DNA from 3 places in the Streptomyces sp. CNX435 genome. Region 3 is predicted to be linked to each of the others. Evidence: riboswitches for the same ligand, from Rfam matches in the RefSeq annotation. Region 3 holds a riboswitch; each other region holds the start of a gene.
What was found. Region 3 has a riboswitch for cyclic di-AMP ahead of T328_RS17945 (M23 family metallopeptidase). Riboswitches for the same ligand answer to the same signal wherever they lie in the genome.

Region 1: it holds a riboswitch for cyclic di-AMP, as region 3 does, so the genes downstream of both, T328_RS20490 (LysM peptidoglycan-binding domain-containing protein) here and T328_RS17945 (M23 family metallopeptidase) in region 3, are expected to answer to the same signal.
Region 2: it holds a riboswitch for cyclic di-AMP, as region 3 does, so the genes downstream of both, T328_RS00820 (M23 family metallopeptidase) here and T328_RS17945 (M23 family metallopeptidase) in region 3, are expected to answer to the same signal.

What each region holds. Positions count from the first base shown of each region.
Region 1 is NZ_JCANTA010000012.1:53,912-56,165, reverse strand. It holds gene T328_RS20495 (transglycosylase family protein) at 1-941, shown strand, start outside; cyclic di-AMP (ydaO/yuaA leader) riboswitch at 1,150-1,314, shown strand; gene T328_RS20490 (LysM peptidoglycan-binding domain-containing protein) at 1,391-2,038, shown strand.
Region 2 is NZ_JCANTA010000001.1:205,231-207,484, reverse strand. It holds gene T328_RS00825 (protein kinase domain-containing protein) at 1-566, opposite strand, end outside; cyclic di-AMP (ydaO/yuaA leader) riboswitch at 938-1,102, shown strand; gene T328_RS00820 (M23 family metallopeptidase) at 1,111-1,893, shown strand; gene T328_RS00815 (hypothetical protein) at 1,981-2,254, opposite strand, start outside.
Region 3 is NZ_JCANTA010000010.1:6,298-8,551, reverse strand. It holds gene T328_RS17950 (cytochrome P450 family protein) at 1-834, shown strand, start outside; cyclic di-AMP (ydaO/yuaA leader) riboswitch at 1,179-1,321, shown strand; gene T328_RS17945 (M23 family metallopeptidase) at 1,333-2,254, shown strand, end outside.

The DNA.
Region 1 (2,254 bases), on a different contig from region 3:
GCGGCGCGAGTGCCGCCGACGCCGGTACGTGGGACCGGGTCGCCGAGTGCGAGAGCGGCGGGCTGTGGAGCGCCGACGAGGGCAACGGGTACTACGGCGGCCTGCAGTTGACCATGCAGATGTGGCAGGAGTACGGCGGCGAGGAGTTCGCCTCGCAGCCCGACTTCGCCAGCCGGGCGCAGCAGATCACGGTCGCCGAGCGCATCCTCGCCGGCATGGGCGCCGACAAGGCATGGCCCGAGTGCGCCGACGACGCCGGGCTGGCCGGCGACGACACGCAGCCGGAGGTCAACCCCGGCGCCGAGCTGCCGCTGCCGCCCACGACGCCGCCCACGCTCGCCCCCGACCCCGGGGCCACCGACGACGCGGGCGGCTCGCAGGACGAAGACGAGAACGCAGACGCAGACGAGAACGAGGACGAGGCCGGGCGTACGGACGGCGAGGGCGACCGCGAGGACGGCGGCGGCAAGCACCGCGGCTCTCAGGACCCGTCCGAGGAGCCCAGCGAGGACGCCGAGGGCGCCGAGGGCGCAGACGCCTCCGAGGGCACCGGCCGGCACCGCGCCCCGGACTCCTCCGCGACCCCCACCCCCACCCCGTCCGACGCCCTGCCGTCGACCGGCGCCCCCGAGCCCCCGCGCGAGGCCGTCGAGACCCCGGGCACCTCCCAGTCGCCCGACGCGACGGAGCTGCCCGGCCCGGGCCGGGAGTGGATCGCCGAGATCCCCGGCGACGTGGAGGAGCCCGAGGACGACAGCGAGGCCGGCGAGTCCGGCGACAGCAGTTATACCGTCCGACCGGGTGACACCCTCACCGAAATCGCCACGGAGCATTCGCTTGATGGCGGATGGTCCGAGTTGTACGACGGAAACAAGAACTCCCTCGGCACGGACCCCGACAACATCCAGCCTGGTCAGGAACTCGAATTGAGCGGCAACTGACCCGGTAACAGGAGAAGTCCACGCGGATTAGTCATATTTGACGTAATCGGCTGACCGGGCTAGCTGACGGGCGGAAAACCGGGCGCGGCGCTTTCCGAGGTCTTTGAATCGCACACGCCTATGTGCTTACCGTCACATCGCTCGCCAACGCGAGCCCCGGTGATCGCCTCACGCCGAATCCTGTCGGCGTTCACCCGGGCCATCTGTGCTTGAAGCACCGCTGACAGGAGCGGGGGACCCACGGTAGGTGCCGGACCGGTCCAACGAGAAGGCGGACCGGACGGCTTGGGGTCAAGCCGCACGCTCGACGTACGGCCGGGCACTCACAGCCCGCACCCGACAGCTCACCTCGCAGGCGTCGGTGAGAAAAGAGCATCATGCTTATTCCTGCCGGAACGGGTAAGCACCGCCGCCCCGCCGCCGAGGCCCGCCTTGGCGCACACTCCCGCATGGCCGTTCTCGTGAGCGCCACCGGAACCGCCATCGGGCTGCCGGTAGTGGGCGCGCACGACACGGTCGCGGCCCCGATCGATACCTGGGAACGGGTGGCCGCCTGCGAGTCCGGAGGAAATTGGGCGACGAATACCGGAAACGGCTATTTCGGCGGCGTCCAGTTCTCCCAGTCGAGCTGGGAGGCCGCCGGCGGCAGCGGTTACGCCCCGCGCGCCGACCTGGCGACGAAAGAGCAGCAGATCGCCGTGGCCGAGCGGCTGCTGACCATGCAGGGTCCGGGGGCGTGGCCCAACTGCGGTCCGCGCGCCGGCCTGGCCGCCGGCGGTCCGGCGACCGGACGGATCGCCCCGCCGGCGCCCCAGGAGGCGCCGGAGCAGCAACCGCAGCAGCCGCAGGCCCCGCAGGAGGCTCCGCAGGAGGCCCCGCAGGGCACCGAGGCCCGCGGCGCCGGCGAGCAGACGCAGCCGGAGTCCCGCACGGTCTTCCGGGGCTTCTACTACGAGGTCCGCGAGGGCGACACCCTCGACGACATCGCCCGGCGGCACGGCGCGGACAGCTGGCAGCAGCTCTACGAGGAGAACAAGTCGGTCGTGGGCGCGGACCCGGACCTGATCCGCCCGGGCCAGAAGCTGAAGGTGAGTTAGTCCCGCGCCGGGCGGGCCGGGCCGGACCGGACCGGACTACGAACCGTGGCCCGCCCGCCCGCCAGCCAGCCGTGGACGCGCCCGCGCGGTGCGGCGCGGCCGTCCCGGCCCGTCCGGTGCGCGGGCCGGGACGACCAGGCCGTACGGCGCCCGCACCGTACGACGACCACGCCGTACGGCGCCCGCCCATACCGTCTCGTACCGCGGAATGCGGCC
Region 2 (2,254 bases), on a different contig from region 3:
TCGTACTCGACGTCGGTCTCGGAGTAGGCGAGGAAGGCCGCCTCGGTGGCCTGGGCCTGGATGCGCCGGCCGCTCAGGCTGACCGAGGGGGCCAGGGCGGCCAGTGCGCCACGCATGGCGCCCGCGCCGAGGGTCGCGCCGCGTTCGGTGCTCTCGGAGTGGGTCTGCGTGTACGACAACGAGGTGCGCATGTACGCGAGGAGAAGCTTGTCCCGCACCTCGGGCGGCAGGCGCTGCAGCAACTCCCGGTCGTCCAGGGTCTCGACGATCCGCCGCACGACGGCGAACAGCAACTCGTCCGCCGTCATGGTGCGCGCCACCGTCAGGTGGACCGCGAGCAACTCCTCGTCCGGGCGCCACTGCCCGGCGGCCTCGGTCAGCGCCCGGTCCACCAGCGTGGACTTGCCGACCCCGCGGAACCCGGTGACGAGGAAGGCGCCACCGTGCGAATAGCGCAGGCGCTCGGCGAGCCCGCCGACCAGTTCTTCGTGCCCGAGCGTGGGTAACGCGCTGTCGCCCGCGGGCAACGGCTCGTGCACGTACCGGAAATCCCGGTGCAGCTCCACGTCCAGCACCGTGCGCGCCCCCAATTCCGTCCCGTGGCCCCCAGCTTAGGTCCGTGGCGCGCGCTCCGGATGTTCAGCGCACGGAAAGCGCATAGCCATCCGGCGACGCCACTGCCGCCCGCTTCGGGCATGTCGACGCATCCGGGCTCGCGGCGCTCTTTGTCGGAGTGCGGCGGGCAAATCGGGGCTTGCCCGGGTCTGGCGGCTGCGCCGCGTGAACTCCCCGCGACGCGAAGTCAATTATTGCGCGGGAACGCGTGACGACCTTGTCATCGCACACATGAGCGCCCTAGCGTGACTGCCCGTTCGAGAGGCGAACACCTGCTGGTGCCGGACCGCCGAATCCTGCCCCCGGCGCCGCGGGACCTGCCGTTCAGCTCTCACCGCCGGGCAGGAGCGGGGGACCCACGGGTCCGGCAACCGCCGGACCACCGCCGTCCCTTGCGACGGCTTGGGGTGAGGTCCGCCGAAGCCGGCGGCCGGGCAACTCCAGCCCGAACCCGACAGCTGACCTCGCAGGCGTCCGGAGAAAGAGGCCCGTCAGATGTCGTCCTCACACGGCCGCCACCGAGCGCTGCGCCGCCCCAGCGGCGTCCGCAAGCTCGCCACTCGCGCTTCGGCGGCGGGCGCCACCCTCGCGCTGCCGGTCATCGGCGCGTCCACCGCCTTCGCCGAAGAAGACTCCACCTACACCGTCGCCTCCGGCGACACCCTCTCCGTCATCGCCGCGGAGCAGGACGTCGACGGCGGCTGGAAGGCGCTGTACGAGAACAACAGATCCGTCATCGGCGACGACCCGGACTTTATCTCCCCCGGCATGGAGCTGTCCCTCGACGGCCCCGCGGCCGGCTCCGGCACCGACGCGGACGCCGACAGCGCCTCGTACGGCACCGACACCGCCGCGGACGAGCCGACCGCCGTCATGCCCGTCGACGGCAGCACGCCCACGGCGGGTTACGCGGCGTCCGGCGCGCACTGGGAGAGCGGCCACACCGGCCAGGACTGGTCCGTGCCCGTGGGCACGACGGTCCAGGCCGCGGCCAAGGGAGTCGTCGTCGACGCCGGCTGGAACGACTCCTTCGGGTACGAGATCGTCGTCAAGCACGGCGCCGAGGACTACACCCACTACGCCCATCTGTCGCAGATCGACGTCTCCGTGGGCGACTCCGTCGGCATGGGCGAGGCGATCGCCGAGTCCGGCGCCACCGGCAACGTCACCGGCCCGCACCTGCACTTCGAGGTCCGCACGACACCGGAGTACGGATCCGCCGAGGACCCGATCACCTGGCTGGAGAACCACGGCGTGAACGTCTCGGGCAGCGCCTGAGCGACGCGCCGCACCCCCCACCGGGTGGGCCCCGGCCGAACCCCGGCCGGGGCCCACCCGTCACGGCTGTGCCGCCGCGGCCCGCCGTCAGAGGTCGCCCGGCTCCGGCTGCGCCGGGGCACCGGTGGTGTCCATCAGGATGGCGTGCGCCTCGTAGTGGTCGGGGGCCGCTTTCGCAGGGGACTGGCTGGAGACGTAGACGATGCCGCTCGGCAGGACTGTGAACGTCGGCGGCTCCGCGTTCTTCGGCAGGTTGCGCACGAACTGGTCGACGCGGGCCCGTTGCCCTCCCGTCAGGTCCGAGGGCTGCAGGCTGCCGACCTCGCCCCGTACGTGGCGGATCAGCAGGGTCGCGATGCCG
Region 3 (2,254 bases):
GAGGCCGCGGCGGCCGGGGGCGACGGGGTGGTCGACCTCAAGGAGGTCTTCGCGCAGCCGCTGCCGATGCGGGTGGTGTGCGCGCTGATGGGCGTCGCCGAGTCGGAGATACCGCGGCAGATGCGGCTGTGGAAGGCGTTCTTCTCCATGCTCACCCCGCAGGACGAGCGGCTGGCGGTGATGGCGGAGCTGGACCGCGTGTTCACGGACATGGTGCGACAGAAGACCGCCGACCCCGGCGACGACCTCACGAGCGCGCTGATCCTCGCCGACGAGGGCGGCGAGCCGCTGACCGAGGAAGAGGTCGTCGGCAACCTGAAGTCGATGATCGCGGCCGGGCACGAGACCACGATCACGCTCCTGCTCACCACCGTGCGCGCGCTGCTGGCGCACCCCGGGCAGCTCGGCATGGTCCGGGCGGGCAAGGTGGCGTGGGAGACGGCGATCGAGGAGGCGCTGCGCTACGACCCGCCGGTGACCCACCTGCTGATGCGGTTCGCGACGGAGGACATCGAGATCGCCGGCACGGTGATCGAGAAGGGCGAGGGCGTCGTCATCTCGTACCGCGCGATCGGGCGGGACGCCCGGCAGCACGGGCCGGACGCGGACGTCTTCGACGTGGCGCGGCCGACGCCGATCCGGCACATGACGTTCGGGCACGGGCCGCACATCTGCCCGGGCGCGGCGCTGTCGCGGCTGGAGGCGGCGGTGGCGCTGCCGGCGCTCTTCGCGCGCTTCCCGGGGCTGCGGGCGGCGGTGCCGGTGGAGGAGATCCGGAACCTGCCGGTGCTGACGCAGAACGACCTGGAGTCCTTCCCGGTACGGCTCGCCTGACGCCGGTGGGCGCCGTGTGCGCGCGACGGGGGGTGCGGGGGCGCGCAGATCGCCCTCTCCCGTTCCCGTTCCCGCACACTCTCCGTAATGGAATAGCGCCCCTCCGCATAACAACTGATGCACGATCAGCTAACGACCGGACCTCACCCCGCGTAGCCGGTGCGTCAACTTGTCCGTTTCCACAGGTACATGCCCGTATCGTCCGCAGCAAAGCACAACTGAATAACGGGAACGACTTGGAATCGAACGCCGTCGTCCGCTAGCGTTCGGTGACGCAGCGCGGTCGTCACTGCCGCCGCAAGAGGCGGCTCCGTGCGCCGTCGCCGAATCCCGCACGCGTCACAACTGCAGCAACGGCAACACCTAGGGAACCGGGGAACCACCACCTTGGGGTGAATCGGGCCAACCTCCGCCAGGAGGCGGCCTGTAGGAGACCTTCCTGCTCCGAACCCGTCAGCTAACCCGGTAGGCGAGAAGGAAGGAAAGGAGTACGCCTTCGTGGCGTCCTACAGGTCTGGGCCTGGCTACGGCCATGGCTATGACGATTACGGCTACGACGGCTATGCGTCCGGTGGCAACGCCCCCGAGGGGTACGCGCCCACCGGCTACGCCGCCGAAGAGCCGGTCGGCTATGCCGAAGAGCCGGTCGACGAAGTCTTCCCCGAGGACGACCTTCCCTCCCGCGGCCGTCGGCGTCTCGCCAAGCAGCGCGGCGGCAGCATGGCGCGCAGCGGCGCCGTACTCGGCGTCGGCGTCTTCGCCGCCGTCGGTGCGGGCAGCATGGCCACGGCGCAGGAGAAGCCGCCGGTCGCGATATCCATGCCCGACCAGGTCGACGCCGTCACGAGCGGGATAAGCGCTCAACTCCCGGACGCCGAGAGCCTGCCGGGCGTGGGCGAGCTGGTGCCCACCGAGGAAGAGCCCGCCGCCGACGACACGGTCGTCACCACGGCACCCCTCACCCAGGTCAGCTACGCCGCCGACACCGGCTCGGACACCGCCACCCCGACCGCCGACTCCGGCGAGGCCCTGCGGGCGCGCATCCTGGAGCAGGCCGACCAGCAGCAGGCGGAGGCCGACGCCACGGCCCGCGCCGCCGCCGAGGCCGAGGCCGCCGAGCAGGCGGCCGAAGAGGCCGCCGAGGCGAAGGCGGCGGAAGAGGAGCGCCAGCGCCGCCTGGAGGAGGAGCGCCGCCGCAAGGCCGAGGAGGAGGCCCGCCGCAAGGCGGAGGCCGAGCGCCTCGCCAAGCTCGCCGCCAGCTACGTCGCCCCGCTCAGCGGTTACACGCTCACCTCGACGTTCGGCGAGTCCGGCGACATGTGGGCCGCGGGCCACACCGGGCAGGACTTCGCCGCCTCCACCGGCACCCCGGTCAAGGCCGTGCACGGCGGCACGATCACCGAGGCCGGCTGGGCCGGCT